2 regions of the Achromobacter sp. GQ309 genome follow, and region 2 is predicted to be linked to the other one. Evidence: predicted binding sites of a transcription regulator. Region 2 holds the regulator's gene; the other holds the start of a gene.
What was found. The regulator FliA, encoded in region 2, starts transcription of late flagellar genes. The targets are predictions, from matches to a motif close to CTAAAGTTTNNNNNNNNNNNGCCGNTA.
Positions count from the first base shown of each region.

Region 1 (7,374 bases), on a different contig from region 2:
GCGCGAACCCAGGTTGAAGGCCGCTTCTTCCATGGCCCCGTCGATGTTTCGCAGCGCCACCACGAGGTTCATCAGGATGAACGGGAAATAGTGGATGGCTTCCACGAAAATGACGCCATTCAGCCCTTCCATGAACGGAATCGTGAAGCCGAACCAGTCATTGAGCAGCAGGTTCACGCTGCCCGAACGGCCAAAGATCAGCTGCATGGCCACCGCGCCCACGAAGGGCGGCATGATGAGCGGCAGCACGCCCAGCGTCTGGATCAGCAGGGCGCCACGAAAATCGAAGCGCACCGTGAAGTACGCCAGCGGCACCGCGATCAGGGACGCGATCAGCGCCGACCAGCCCGCCACGTACAGGCTGTTGAAGAACGCTTCCCGCATCAACGGCTGGTTGAAGAAGGCGCCGAAGTGACCGGTGGTGAAGCTGCCGTCGGCATTGACGAAGGCGCTGTGAAAGACCGTACCCACCGGGACGGCCAGGAAAAGCAGCAGAAAGCCGAATACCAGCAGCGCCGCCAGGACGGGGCCGGCGGGCAGGCGCGAATGGCTCGAATGATTCATCGAGAGTCCCGAAAATCGTTGCCAGAAGACACGCGCGATCCACGGCGGGCGGGGCTAAGTCCGCCTGCCGTGTTCAGCGCATTCAGACGATCAGAGCGCGGCGGCCTGCCGTGCCAGCTTGACGGCTTCTTCGTAGTTGGCGCGCGCGCGGCCATTCCACTCGCCTTCAAGCTGCGTGATCTGCTGGTTGACGGCCGCGTCCTTCTTGTTGCCGGCGAAGATCGCCAGGAACGCCGGGTCGGCCGCCTTCTTGCTGTCGATCAGCGGCGCCCAGGCCAGCTTGCGTGCCTCGCCCAGCAATTCGGCTGCCTTGCCGCTCTTGGCCTTGTCGCCCAGTTTGGCCTCGGCGTCATAGATCGCCTTGGTGGCCGCTTGCAGTTCCTTCAGCCGGAACGTGACGGTCTGGTCGTACAGCGATTGCACGACGTAGTAGCGCGACTGCGACAGGTCCGCGTCGAAATGAACCTTGCTGCGCTTGGCGATTTCCGCCGGGTCGGGATAGCCGGGCGGAATCTTGCCGGCCAGCGCGGAGTAGGGCAGCACCGGCAACCGCGAGATCTTCGGCTCCAGCAGCAGCTCCTGGCCCGCCTGGCTCAGCGTGAAGGCGATGAATTTCTTGCCTTCCTCGGTGTTCTTGGCGCCCTCGATCAGCGCGATGTTCGCCGGGACGATGGCGGTCTCGGACGGATAGACGAACTCAACGGGGAATCTGGAGTACTTGCTCGACAGCCCGAAGAAGTCGATGACCGGTCCGGCGCCGAACTGGCCGTTGTTCACGCCGTCGGGCACGCCGAACGAGCGCTCGGTGACGGCGCTGCTGTTGCCCGACATGCGCAAAAGCGTGTTCCAGCCGTCATCCCAGCCTTCGCCTTGCAGGATGGTTTCCACGGTCAGGTGCATCGTGCCCGAACGCGATGGCGACGTGATGCCCACGTGGCCGAACCACTTGGGCGACAGCAGATCCTTCCACTCAACGGGCGCCGGGATCTTGTGCGCCGCGATGTACCGGGTGTTGTAGATAATGCCGTAGCCCGCCAACGCCTGGCCCAGATACATGCCGCCCGGATCATTGATGGGATAGCTGCCGATCTTGTCCGGCACATCCTTGTTCGCGATGTCGGCCGACTTGGCCAGCAGCTTGTCGCGTCCCAACACCTCGAACGCATCGGGCGCGCTGGCCCAGAAGACCTCGGGGCGCTGGCCCGCTGGCGTCTCCCGCACGAAGGCGATCCCCGACACCGTGTTCTTGTTCAGGATTTCCAGCGTGATGCCGGGATTGGCTTTCTCGAAAGCGGTCTTGTAGGCCTGGGTCAGGTCCTTGGGGAACGACGTGATCACCGTGACGGTGCCGGCCAGGGCCGGCGCCGCGCAAACGGCCAGCAGCGCCCCGGCAAGGGCTGTGCGCATTGCGTGCATGGTTTGTCTCCGTGGTTTTAGATTTGTCTGGAGACAGTACCGGCACGCCTGCCAAGCGTCCAATCAGAAATTTTGATGCGCGCCATCAGTGACGGCGCCGCGATGCTCGCCCGGAATCAGGCCGTGGCCGACACGCCGCCGCCCTGAGACCCGCCGCTGCTTTGGGCCGCACGCGCCTGCATTGCCAAGACCTGTGCGATCTGCCCTTGGATCTGCACGGCCTGCGCGTTCAGCGCCATCACCTGCTGCGCCTTCATCTCGGCCGACATGCCGCTCGCCTGCACCTTGGCGATCTGGTCCATGATGCGCTTGAGCTGCTTCTGCAACTCCTTGATCTGGCGAGTGTACTCGTCTTCGTTGTCGGTTTCTTCCGTTGCCTGCGCGGTCGCGACTTTGCTGGCGCCAGGCGTATTGACGCGGATCTTGCCTTCAGCGGTCACCGAGACGGCCTCCTGCCCCGAGGCATTTTTCGCTTCCTTGTTGGCCTGAATCTTTTCGGCCCACATGTCGGCAAGGCTGCCGATGCGGGAGGTGCCGCTGATGCTGTTGATCGCCATGACTGTTCCTTTGCCTGGGGATTTCGGGGTTTCCTCTAATACGGCAATCCGGCGGCAAAACTTAAACGTTGCCCCCGCTTGATGGCCCCCTTTACACTGGCGCCCGCTCGCAGTCTGAAACCCTAATCCGTACCATCCCCCGGGGAATCCATGTCCAATTCCTACTTTCCGCGCTGGCGCCTGGCGGACGACGCCGAGCCCGGCGTCATCATCGCGCCCGATGAACGGCTGTCCTGGCCCAAAAACGTGGCCATGGGTGCCCAGCACGTCGTTGCGATGTTCGGCTCGACCGTGCTCGCGCCGCTGCTCATGGGTTTCGATCCCAACGTCGCCATCCTGATGTCGGGCATCGGCACGCTGATCTTCTTCCTGTTCGTGGGCGGACGCGTGCCCAGCTACCTGGGCTCCAGCTTTGCATTCATCGGCGGCGTTATCGCGGTGACCGGCTATGCCGGCGGGGGCGCCAACGCCAACATCGGCGTGGCGCTGGGCGCCATCATCGCCTGCGGCCTGGCGTACACATTGATCGGCGTGATCGTCTGGATCGTCAACGCGAGGGCAGGCGGTGGCGCCAACTGGATCGACACGCTGATGCCGCCCGTCGTGACGGGCGCGGTTGTCGCGGTGATCGGCCTGAACCTCGCGCCCATTGCCGCCAAGGGCGCGATGGGGGCGTCGGGCTTTGACAGCGCCATGGCCATCGTCACGATCGTCTGCGTCGGCGGCATCGCCGTCTACACGCGCGGCATGGTGCAGCGCCTGCTGATCCTGGTCGGCCTGATCCTCGCGTGCGTGGTGTACGCCGTGCTGGCCAACGGTCTGGGCCTGGGCAAGCCCATCGACTTCACCGCCGTGTCGGCCGCCGCCTGGTTCGGCCTGCCGCACTTCGCGGCACCCGTGTTCAAGGCCGAGGCCATGGGCCTCATCGTGCCGGTCGCCATCATCCTGGTGGCCGAAAACCTGGGGCACGTGAAGGCCGTCAGCGCCATGACGGGCCGCGACCTGGACCGCTACCTCGGCCGGGCCTTCGTCGGCGACGGCGTGGCCACCATGGTGTCGGGCGCCGTCGGCGGCACGGGCGTCACGACCTACGCCGAAAACATCGGCGTGATGGCGGTCACCCGCATCTATTCCACGCTCGTGTTCGTGATCGCTGCCCTGATCGCGATCGTCCTGGGCTTCTCGCCCAAGTTCGGCGCGCTCATCCAGACGATCCCGGGACCTGTGCTGGGCGGCATGTCGGTGGTTGTCTTCGGCCTGATCGCCATTGCCGGCGCCCGTATCTGGGTCGTCAACCAGGTCGATTTCACCGACAACCGCAACCTCATCGTGGCTGCGGTCACGCTGGTGCTGGGCGCGGGCGACTTCACCATCAAGCTGGGCAACTTCACGCTGGGCGGCATCGGTACCGCCACGTTCGGCGCGATCATCCTGTACGCGCTCTTGCGGCGCACGAAGTAACGGCGACATGCGGGGCGCCGAGGCGTCCCGCATCGTGGCGCAAAGCCTATCGTTCAGTAGTTTCCTGGCCCGGGAGGCTCCCGGAAAACCCTCGGTTCGCGCGGGAGTCCATCGGGCCCGGCAAGGCAGCAAAGCCTTTTCGGTGCGAAATCGCCGGTTTTAGCGGGTTACAGCGCCGAAATGCGCCGAAAAGGCCGTTTTCTCCGGCGGCTTGCAATTCCCGCCGAGATTGACCACAATATGACTTTGATTGCCCCGGTTCCGACCCGAGCCGGGGTTTTGTTTTGGTCGCCCGCGCCGCTCGCCAGATTTTTCCAAGCATCAAATGGCAAACAAAAGGCAAGCGCGCCGGTCCTGCGACCTTCACCGAGAACGCTCCTTCGGGGCGTTTTTCTACTTTTTGTTTGGGAAACGACATGTCTGCCATTCCTTTGACCGTGCGCGGGGCCGAGCGCTTGCAAGAAGAGCTCCAACGGCTGAAAACCGTCGAACGTCCTGCCGTGATCAACGCAATCGCCGAGGCGCGCGCACAGGGTGATCTGTCGGAAAACGCCGAGTACGATGCCGCTCGCGAGCGCCAAGGTTTCATCGAGGGCCGGATTGCCGAGCTTGAAGGCACGCTTTCCAATGCCCACCTCATCGACCCGACCTCGCTCGAGGCCGAAGGCCGCGCCGTGTTTGGCGCTACCGTCGACATCGAAGACCTGGATTCGGGCGATCGCGTTACGTATCAGATCGTCGGCGACGTTGAAGCCGATATCAAGTCCAACCTGATTTCCGTGTCCAGCCCCGTGGCTCGCGCGCTGATCGGCAAGAGTGAAGGCGATGTGGTCGAGGTCGTTGCCCCGGCTGGCGTTCGCGAATACGAAGTCCTGGGCGTGCGTTACATCTGACGCTAGCGCCACAAGCAGTAAAAATGTCAAACCACCCTGGCCCGGACGCTACGTTCGTCTGAATTCCGCGGTACATTGCGGATCGCTATGGTGGACCGGGCGCGTAAAGCGCCCGTTTTTGTGCCTGGACTTACCTTTTTGCGGTCTTGCGGCTGGTGCCGCTGCGCGCTCCGGCGCGCAGGCTCAGCGCGCTGCCGGCGCGGCGCGGAATGCCGTGGCCGCCAGCTGTGGCGCGCTTGTTGGAAGGCCGCATGGGCTTGCCGTTCTTGTTGAGTTCGTCCTGGGGGACGTAACGCTTCTTGGCGGGTGCGGGCTCTTCGGATTCGCTGCGGCGCGGGCGCTTGGCAAGAGTCCTGCCTTCGGCGGCCAGCTTCTTGGGCGTGTAAGGTTCCGAGGCGCGGCGTTTGGCAGGCGCTTCGGGTTCCTGGGCGGCCAGCGCGGCAGGCTTGATGTTGCCGGGCAGCGGGCGGAACAGGATCAGGGTCTTGCCCAAGTGATGCACGGGCGCGCAGGATAGCGTCTCGCAGATCGTGGCGAGCATGGCGTCCCGGGCTTCACGGTCGTCGCCGCCCGCGCGAACCTTGATGAGGCCATGCGAAGTCAGCGCCCGATCGATTTCCTTCAGCACGGCGTCGGTCAAACCGTTGTCGCCAATCAGGACGACGGGGCGCAGAGGGTGAGCGGCGGACCGCAGGTCGCTGCGCTCACGAGAGGTAAGTTCTAATATAGGCATGCGTGGAATTGTACGGTAATGGCCAAGAATAAATTCTCTAAAGACTGGATTCACCAGCACATCAACGATCCCTATGTGAAGCTGGCGCAACAGAAGGGCTATCGCGCCCGCGCCGCTTTCAAGCTGATCGAGATCCTCGACACCGAAAAGCTGATGCGCCGGGGCGACCTGGTCATCGATCTGGGCTCCGCGCCGGGCAGCTGGTCACAGGTGGCGCGCGAGCGGCTCGCCGGGCCGGGCGGCGTCGTGGACGGGCGCATCATCGCGCTGGACATCCTGCCCATGGAGCCCGTGGCGGGCGTGGAATTCATCCAGGGCGACTTCCGCGAAGACGAAGTCTTGAAACAATTGGAAGACATGGTCGGATCGCGTGCGGTGGACCTTGTTATTTCAGACATGGCCCCCAACTTGTCCGGGGTGGGTATTGCCGACTCCGCGCGCATCCAGCATGTTTGCGAATTGGCGATGGAATTTTCCTGCGCCCACCTCAAGCCCAACGGGGCGCTGATCGTCAAGGCTTTCCACGGCACGGGCTTCTCGCAGATCGTGGAATCCTTCAAAAAGCGCTTCCGCCGGGTGGTCGAACGCAAACCGAAGGCCTCTCGGGACAAGTCCTCAGAAACCTTTCTGGTGGCGCGCGATCTGAAGTAACCCTTCCGTAATCATCCGGGGCAAATCGTCCCGGCCAAGAAAACCCCCGTCCCGCCGAGACAACGACCAGAAAACTCAAGAATCAAATGTAATTAAATGGGCCCCACGGCTGCCAGGACGCAACTCCGTCCTACAGGTTAGAATGGGCTATTGACATACTTGTGACTGTGCCATACGCGGGTGCGCAGTCGCCGGTCGGAATCGAAAGCAGGAGATCGACCTTGAACAATTCATTTTCCAAAGTCGCTGTCTGGATGGTGATAGCCCTGGTGCTGTTCACCGTCTTCAAACAGTTCGACGGACGCGCTCAGACCCAGGACGGTGTGACTTACACGCAGTTCATGGACGACGCCAAGGCGGGACGTATCCGCAAGGTCGACGTTCAAGGCGACGTGCTCTACGTCACCCCAGACGCGGGCCGCGCCTATACGCTGACTTCCCCCGGCGATCTCTGGATGGTCTCCGATCTGCTGAAGTACGGCGTGCAGGTTTCGGGCAAGCCGCGCGAAGAGCAGTCGCTCCTGATGAGCATCTTCGTCTCGTGGTTCCCGATGCTGCTTCTGATCGGCGTATGGGTGTTCTTCATGCGACAGATGCAGGGCGGTGGCAAGGGCGGCGCATTCAGCTTCGGCAAATCGCGCGCCCGGATGCTCGACGAGAACACCAACCAGATCACCTTCGCTGACGTCGCTGGTTGCGACGAAGCGAAAGAAGACGTGCAGGAACTGGTCGACTTCCTGCGTGACCCCAGCAAGTTCCAGAAGCTGGGCGGCCGTATCCCGCGCGGCGTGCTGATGGTGGGTTCGCCCGGTACCGGCAAGACGCTGCTGGCCAAGGCCATCGCCGGCGAAGCCAAGGTGCCGTTCTTCAGCATTTCCGGTTCGGACTTCGTTGAAATGTTCGTCGGCGTGGGCGCGGCCCGTGTCCGCGACATGTTCGAAAACGCCAAGAAGCACGCTCCCTGCATCATCTTCATCGACGAAATCGATGCGGTGGGCCGCCAGCGTGGCGCCGGCCTGGGTGGCGGCAACGACGAGCGCGAACAGACCCTGAACCAGATGCTGGTTGAAATGGACGGCTTCGAATCCGGCCAGGGCGT
Region 1 covers NZ_JCAXDP010000005.1:575,400-582,773, forward strand. The annotation lists gene AC6CIE_RS18915 (ABC transporter permease) at 1-564, opposite strand, end outside; gene AC6CIE_RS18920 (ABC transporter substrate-binding protein) at 655-1,980, opposite strand; gene AC6CIE_RS18925 (FlxA-like family protein) at 2,097-2,537, opposite strand; gene AC6CIE_RS18930 (solute carrier family 23 protein) at 2,688-3,998, shown strand; gene AC6CIE_RS18935 (hypothetical protein) at 4,045-4,416, opposite strand; gene greA (transcription elongation factor GreA) at 4,415-4,891, shown strand; gene AC6CIE_RS18945 (YhbY family RNA-binding protein) at 5,022-5,624, opposite strand; gene AC6CIE_RS18950 (RlmE family RNA methyltransferase) at 5,643-6,275, shown strand; gene ftsH (ATP-dependent zinc metalloprotease FtsH) at 6,497-7,374, shown strand, end outside.
Region 1: a site for FliA is predicted at 2,576-2,602, ahead of AC6CIE_RS18925 (FlxA-like family protein). Genes of this name have one in related genera too.

Region 2 (7,374 bases):
GCGGTCATGGGTGAAAAATATGGATACAAAGGCGTGCGGTCGCAATTATGCGCGATGGACTGATGGAGGCAATGAGGGAATAGGGCCGGAAAAAGGCGGCTTCGCGTGAGATCGGCGATCCGAGCGGCGGTGCGCGGGGGGATGCCTCGGCGCCTGGTACGGCGAGCGTTCTCGCGTGCCACCACTGCGCATGGCGGAAGAATCCGCGACCTGAAAAGAAACAAGCCGGCGTGAGCCGGCTTGTCTGTTCGACCAGGTGCGAAGCACCCGGTGCGAGGAAGGCGGGCAGGGAGGTCTTGCGACCAGATCCTGCCCAACCGTCAGGCGTTGCGGCGTGATTAACGCAGCAGCGACAGCACGCTTTGCGGCACTTGGTTGGCTTGAGCCAGAACCGAGGTGCCAGCCTGTTGCAGGATCTGAGCCTTGGACATGTTCGACACTTCCGTGGCGTAGTCGGCGTCTTGAATACGCGAACGAGCGTTGGAGAGGTTGTTGACCACGTTGTTCAGGTTGGCGATCGTCGATTCCAGACGGTTCTGCACGGCACCGAGTTCGCCGGTCAGCTTGTCGAGCTTCGTGAAGGCGGCGTCCAGCGTCTTCAGCGGGTCGGTGGTCTTGCCGCCGGCGCTTTCCGTTTCGAACGTCATCTTGCCTTTGGAGTCGATCTTCAGTTCCTTGCCGAGCAGGGCGGCATTCGGATCGAGCGACTGAGCGTTGCTGTCAGTACCGTCGTTCTTATACGTGTCGCCACCGGCGATCGCGATCACCTTGCCGGTGAGTTGATCGAATTGGAAGCGCTGAACGATTTTTTCAACGGTCGTCAAATCGCCCTTGGCATCGACATGCAGAACGTTATCATCGGTGCCGTCGTTTTGGGTGACGGTATTGCCACCGGTCACGTCAAGCGTAGCCGACTGAATGCCGGAACCCATCGTAATCGTGGCCGCGCCGGTGCCCAGCGCCGTCAACACTTGATCCGTGGTAGCCGTCGTCTGGTAGGCGATATCTGCTGTACCGGCGGCTTGGCCCTTGTAGGTGGTGCCACCAACGCTCAGTTCAACTCCGCTACGCTCGCCCGCAGTGTTGCCCATGAAGCCGGTGACATTCGCGAGCGTAGCTTGCGCGAGAGGAGTAGCCGTACCGCTGTTATCAGTGGCCGAAAGGTTGCCGTTAGTGGCGTCCCAAAACAGCGCATTTCCGTTGACGTCAGTAATTTTTCCATCGGAAGCGATTTTGATATCGACGGACTGATTCGTATTCTTGTACGTGCCGCTAACTGGCTCGGAACCGATTTTGTCCTTAAGAGCTGTTTCGATAGTGCCTGCGGCCTTAACTTCGGTGTAGGTGAAGTTGCCGGCCGCAGCGTTGAACGTGTAAGTCTTGCCAGCGGTAACTGCAATCTTGTCGCCGTCTTGGAACTTGCCCAGCACGTCCGCGACCGTGGCCTTGGTATTCTTGGTCGTGACTTCGTACTGATTCGCCGGCAGATCAGTCGTACCGTCGACTTCCTTCGTGCTGACGTTAGGACCGGTCAGATCATTAATGTTTGCCGAACGGTTCTGCGTCACGCCCGAACCATTCACGTTGAAGCCTTCCAGGCCCAGCGTCTTTGCGCTGATTTCCGTCAGATTCAGGGTGATCGTTTCGCCATCATTTGCGCCAACTTGCAGCGTCAGCGGCTTGGCGGAGTCGGACAGGACCTTCACGCCGTTGAAGTCGGTTTGTTCCGAGATACGGTTGATGTCCGACAGGCGCTGGTTGATTTCGTCCTGCATCGAATCCAGCTGTTCTTGCGAGTAGCTGCCGTTCGATGCTTGCACGCTCAGTTCGCGGATGCGCTGCAGGTGGGTGTTGACTTCGGAGGCGGCGCCTTCCGTCGTCTGGGCCAGCGAGATACCGTCGTTGGCGTTACGAGCGGCTTGGGTCAGGCCCTTGACGTTCGCGGTGAAGCGGTTGGCAATGGCCATACCGGCGGCGTCGTCCTTGGCGCTGTTGATGCGCAGGCCCGACGACAGGCGTTCAATGGCGGTACCCAGGGCGGATTGCGACTTGTTCAGGTTGTTCTGAGCAACGAGCGACAAGTAGTTGGTATTGATGACTGCAGCCATGTTTAGGCTCCCAAGAGAGAAAGGCTTCTTCAAACCGGGCAGCTAGGCCGCCCAAACTGTAACGGTGAGGTAGCTACGATCTTGCTGAATCTCTTCCGTTGCCAGGATAACGACAGGGCCTAAACATTCTTTAGGGCAAATTTTTGGATTCCGTGATTATTTGCCTTTTCACTGCAGGTTCCGAGTTCGGGCGCCGCGGGGCGTCGTATTGTGTGAGCGCCGCGACATCCGAAGCCATGGGGCCCAGATGAAAACTAAACCAGGAGGCCTTGGTTGCGCAGGGCGGTGAGGGCGTCGGCCACCAGCTTCTGTGCCACCGGATCCAGGTTGCGGACCCGTTTGAGCGATTTGCCAGACGGGGGCGACACCTGGCCGCTTGCGAGCGCGTCGCGCAGGCGGGTGCGCAAATCGGCAACAGACGCCCTGCCGTCAATCTGCCGGACGACAAACTGGCTCGTTTCGTCCAAGGGCAATTGCGTGCGGTGGTGCCAGAGGTTGTAAAGACCGACGGGCAGCGCGCCATTGGCCGTCAAATGTTGCAGGCGCTCGATGCCCGGAATCCATGTGGGCTTGGCGGCTATTGCTGAATAGCCAATCTCTTCATGCCGATACTCGAGCGCACCTGCGTTCAAGATGACGACGAGATGATTCAGCACCAGGTCTTCCAGTTGTTCGGGGGAGAGGGACTTTTTCGCCTTGGGGCGTATGGCTTCCAGCAGATCTGCAAAAGGCAGCGCATGGGGCCAGGCTTGTCGCAGGGCATCCGCCAACGTGACAAAGGTGGATTCGCTCGTGGTGATGCCTGCTCCCCGCACGCTTTGAAAACGGCGCTCCTTGGATGCCGCACCGGCAGGCCGGGCCACCAGTTCCAACCGCGCTCCAAAGCGCATATTCTTGAATGCATTGGCCTCGGGGATGCGCAAGATGGCTTCCGCCCGCTCGGCATGCACCAGCAGGCTCTTGCGAAATTGCCTTCCGACGGCAAAGTCCAGGTACTGCTCTCGCATTTCCCGGGGAGCATCCGCGGACAGCGCATTATGCAGGATAGCGACATTGCCGCCATAGTTGGACGCAATGGTGGATTGCGGCTCGGAATCGGCCAGATACGCAAGGCCCGCCTGCTGGGCCGCGGCGGCGAACTCCAGGAAGTAGCAAGGTGAATTGACCGCTTCCAGATGCTCGTGCATCAGGTAGTAGTCGGACTGCTTCCGGAGCTGTTGTACAGCCTGCTGCAAGGCGCTGCGAAGGGGGTTGCCCTGGGACAGCCCGTGTTCCAGCATGCCGAGCACGTCCTTGGCGCGGGTCAGGCGCTCTTGCGGCGTCTGCGCGCCATAGCTGTTCAGGATCATGGCGTCCCGAACCACATCCGATGCTTTCCAGCCGGGATAGGTGTTGTAGCTGATATAGGCAATGCCTTCAGGCGCGAGGTTTTCCCGGCAAACGCGCAGAATCGCCTCGCGGACCTCAGGCGGCACCCAGCTGAATACGCCATGCGCAATGATGTAGTCGAATTGCCCAAGGTCCTTGGTGATTTCCGTGATGCTCATCGCACGCAATTCGAGGTTCCGCAGCCCCATTGCCTTGACGACGGCTTGTCCGGATTCGATTTGCTGCGTGGATAGGTCAATGCCCAGTGCGTGCGCGTTCGGGTGAGCGACCGCAAACGGAAGCAGATTGCCCCCAGCGGCACATCCCAGTTCCAGCACCCTGGCGTTTTCCACGGCGGGGGCATTCAGGCCGTAGAGTGCGGCGACGGCACGCAAGTGGCCGGGCGCCGTCAACGCGAACGCATTGGATTCGTAGGGAGTGTCGTCGTACGCGTCGGCAATTGCTTGCACGAGCTCAGTGTTTTGGGTCATCAGAGATTCCAAGGCATGGATGAGGCTGCGCTTGACGCGCCAGCCCGAAAGGCTAAACGGGAGCGTGGCGGTAGCCTAACAGTGGGCCTGTGCGTCAATTAGCTGAAATAACGCCAATTTTTCGGCGTTTTGGCGGTGAGGACGACTGGCTGTCGTCACACGCGTGAGGCGGGGCTGCGGCAAGTATTCGTTTGCCGCGTCCATTCAAATAATCTGCGCGATCTGCCCCTCCTGGGGCAACTCCTGCCAGGCCTGATCCTTCAACCGAGCCCGGATCCGCGCCGTCGCCTGCGACCGCAGCTGGCACACCCGCGCCTCGGTCACATTCATGATCGCCCCGATTTCCTTCAGATTCAGCCCCTGCTCGTAACACAACGACAGCAGCAGCTTCTCCCGATCGGGCAGGGCGTCAATCGCATGCACCAACGCCTGCCGGAAATCCCCGGCCAAGAGCGAATCCAGCGGATTCCCACTCGGCGCCCCGTGATTCAACGTCGCAGACCAATCCGCCTGCCCCGACGCCGAATCGGGTTCAGTCGTGAAATCTTCGTAATGCACGATCTGCACGCCTTGCGCGTCGTGCAGCAGCGACTGGTATTCATCCAGCGGCAGTTCAAGCTGCGCTGCGATCTCGGCCTCAGTCGGCGCGCGCATCAAACGCTGTTCCAGAAACTGGATCGCCTGTTCGATCTTGCGGGCCTTCGTGCGTACGCTGCGCGGCAACCAGTCCTGGCCGCGAAGCTCGTCGAGCATCGCGCCACGGATGCGCGTCGTGGCGTAGGTCTCAAATTGCGCGTCCGCGGTTTCCTGATAGCGGCGGACGGCATCGAGCAGGCCGATCATGCCGGCTTGTATCAAGTCGTCGAGTTCGACGCTGGCGGGAAGCCGGGCGAGCAATTGCAAAGCCAGCTTCCGAACTAGCGGCGCGTATTCGACCAGGCTGTCATCTGCGTGGGGCATTGCGGGAATTCTGGCGGAGTCCATCGTGAAGCGCGGTCGTGTTGCCAATTCGCGACATTGTCGACAAGCGCGGCTACGGTAAGGCGGGCGAATCCTAAGAGTCGCTAAGTTGGCATTGTCGGCAATGGGGCGCCGTTCATTTCAGGAAGTACGCAACGTTTTGAATGCTTATTTGGCAAATTGGCGAAAATTTGTCACGAACTTGTATGTCAAGGTGTGTCTAGAAAGGCACGTTGCGCAACATCAACAAAGATTTGTCATATAAGTCATAGAAAATGACATCACCTGTGGTAAATTTTACTTAATTTGCGAAAAAATGATACATTTCGCATAAAAACAGGATGCAGCAAGCAGTCAGGTAACAATCGTTGCCTGCGCTATGGGTAATCAAGCCCCTCGGGTGGGATAGGGATAGGGAGTACGGCGTGCAACAAGTCGAAAATTCTTTGCTGGCAGACATTCGCGAAGTGAATCTGTCATATCTGTTACTGGCTCAGCGCATGTTGCGGGACGATTTCGCCGCATCGATGTTCCGCCTGGGTTTCAGTAACGAAGTCGCTGACATTCTCATGCGCCTTTCGCCGGCGCAATTGGTGAAACTGGCCAGCTCCAGCTCGCTGCTGTGCCGTTTCCGCTTTGATGATTACAGCCTGCTGTCCGCGCTGACTCACGACGTTCTGGGTGGTGCGCTGCAACAAGCGCATGCAACCATCCTGCTCGCCAAGCAGCCTGTCGAAGAACTGGCCTGACGGCCTCGCGAATTCCACTCGGATACACCTGTAATGGCCTCCAAGAGCGTTTCCCAGGAAGCGGACGACATTCTGCTTGCTAGCTCCATGATTACGCTGGGCGCGCGCCTTCAGGTGCTTGAGGCTGAAACAAGCCTCAGCCATGATCGCCTCGCCCGCCTGTATCGCGAAATCCGCGGCTGCTCGCCACCCAAGGGCATGCTGCCTTTTTCGGTTGACTGGTTCATGACCTGGCTGCCGAATATTCATTCCTCTCTCTTCTATAACGTGTATTCGTTCCTGAATACGCGCACCACCAGCAAGGGCATACGCGCCACCATCGATGCGTATCGCCTGTATCTCGAAAACGCGGGGCAGGAAACCGCGGATGCCGAGCCCGTCCTGAGCTTTACCCGGGCGTGGATGCTGGTGCGATTCTTCGACAGCGGCATGTTGCAGCTATCTGCGTGCCGGCAATGCGGCGGCCATTTCATCGCCCACGCCCACGATCCGCAGTCCGATTTCGTGTGCGCCATCTGCCGTCCGCCACCTCGCGCCGGCAAGACCCGCGCGGCGGCCAAAGCACGCGCCGGCAGCCGTTCAGCCCCCATTGCGACCGCCGCTCCGACCTGATCGGGCGTCCAAATACATCAAAAGCCCTGGAAAACACCCCCTAACCCGCCTTTTTGGGGCAGGGGGGACAGGGGATCATTGACGCAAGTTATAGACTTCGTTGGCAGGGGCCCGTTGTGTTGATTGTTATCGGTTTTCTTGTGGTGATCGTGTCGGTCGTCGGCAGCTTCATGGCGCTGGGCGGACACATGGGCGCGCTTTACCAGCCCTTCGAGCTGACGCTGATCTTCGGCGCGGCATTCGGGGCGTTCCTGGCGGGCAACAGCAAGAAGTCGCTGATGCTGGTCAAGAAGGCGCTTCCCGACGCGCTCAAGAGCTCGCGCTACGGCAAGGACGTGTACATGGAGCTGATGGCGCTCCTGTATGTGCTGCTGAACAAGGCGCGCCGTGAGGGCCTGATGGCCATCGAATCGCATATCGAGGACCCGGGCTCCAGCCCGATCTTCAGCGAGTATCCCCGTATCGCCAAAGACGAGAAGCTCATGGAGTTCATTACGGACTACCTGCGCATCATGATCAGCGGCAACATGAGCTCGTTCGAAATCGAAACGCTCATGGACGAGGAAATCGAAACCTACCGCCACGAGCGCGAAGTGCCGGCGCATGCGCTGCAGCAGATGGCCGACGGCCTGCCTGCTTTCGGTATCGTGGCCGCGGTGCTGGGTGTGATCAAGGCGCTGGCCGCCGTGGATCAGCCGCCCGCCATTCTGGGTGATTTGATCTCCAAGGCGATGGTCGGCACGTTCCTGGGTATTTTGCTGGCGTACGGCTTTGTGGGTCCGCTGGCCTCCCGCGTGGAACGCCGCACCGATGAAGCCATGAAGGTGCTCGAATGCATCAAGACGACGCTGCTGGCCAGCATGAACGGTTACCCGCCCCAGCTCGCGGTGGAATTCGGCCGCAAGGTGCTGTTCTCGGCGGTCCGGCCTACCTTCGGTGAGCTGGAAGAGCACGTCCGCCAGACCAAGTCGACTGGCAAGGCCTGACGGAGCGGGCCATGAGCACGGTAAATAATCACCGTGTGGTGATCCGCCGCAAGAAGGTCAAGGGCGGCGGGCACCACGGGGGCAGCTGGAAGATCGCGTA
Region 2 covers NZ_JCAXDP010000002.1:739,326-746,699, reverse strand. The annotation lists gene AC6CIE_RS08760 (flagellin N-terminal helical domain-containing protein) at 339-2,108, opposite strand; gene AC6CIE_RS08755 (methyltransferase regulatory domain-containing protein) at 2,363-3,967, opposite strand; gene AC6CIE_RS08750 (RNA polymerase sigma factor FliA) at 4,172-4,927, opposite strand; gene flhD (flagellar transcriptional regulator FlhD) at 5,353-5,676, shown strand; gene flhC (flagellar transcriptional regulator FlhC) at 5,710-6,288, shown strand; gene motA (flagellar motor stator protein MotA) at 6,405-7,274, shown strand; gene motB (flagellar motor protein MotB) at 7,286-7,374, shown strand, end outside.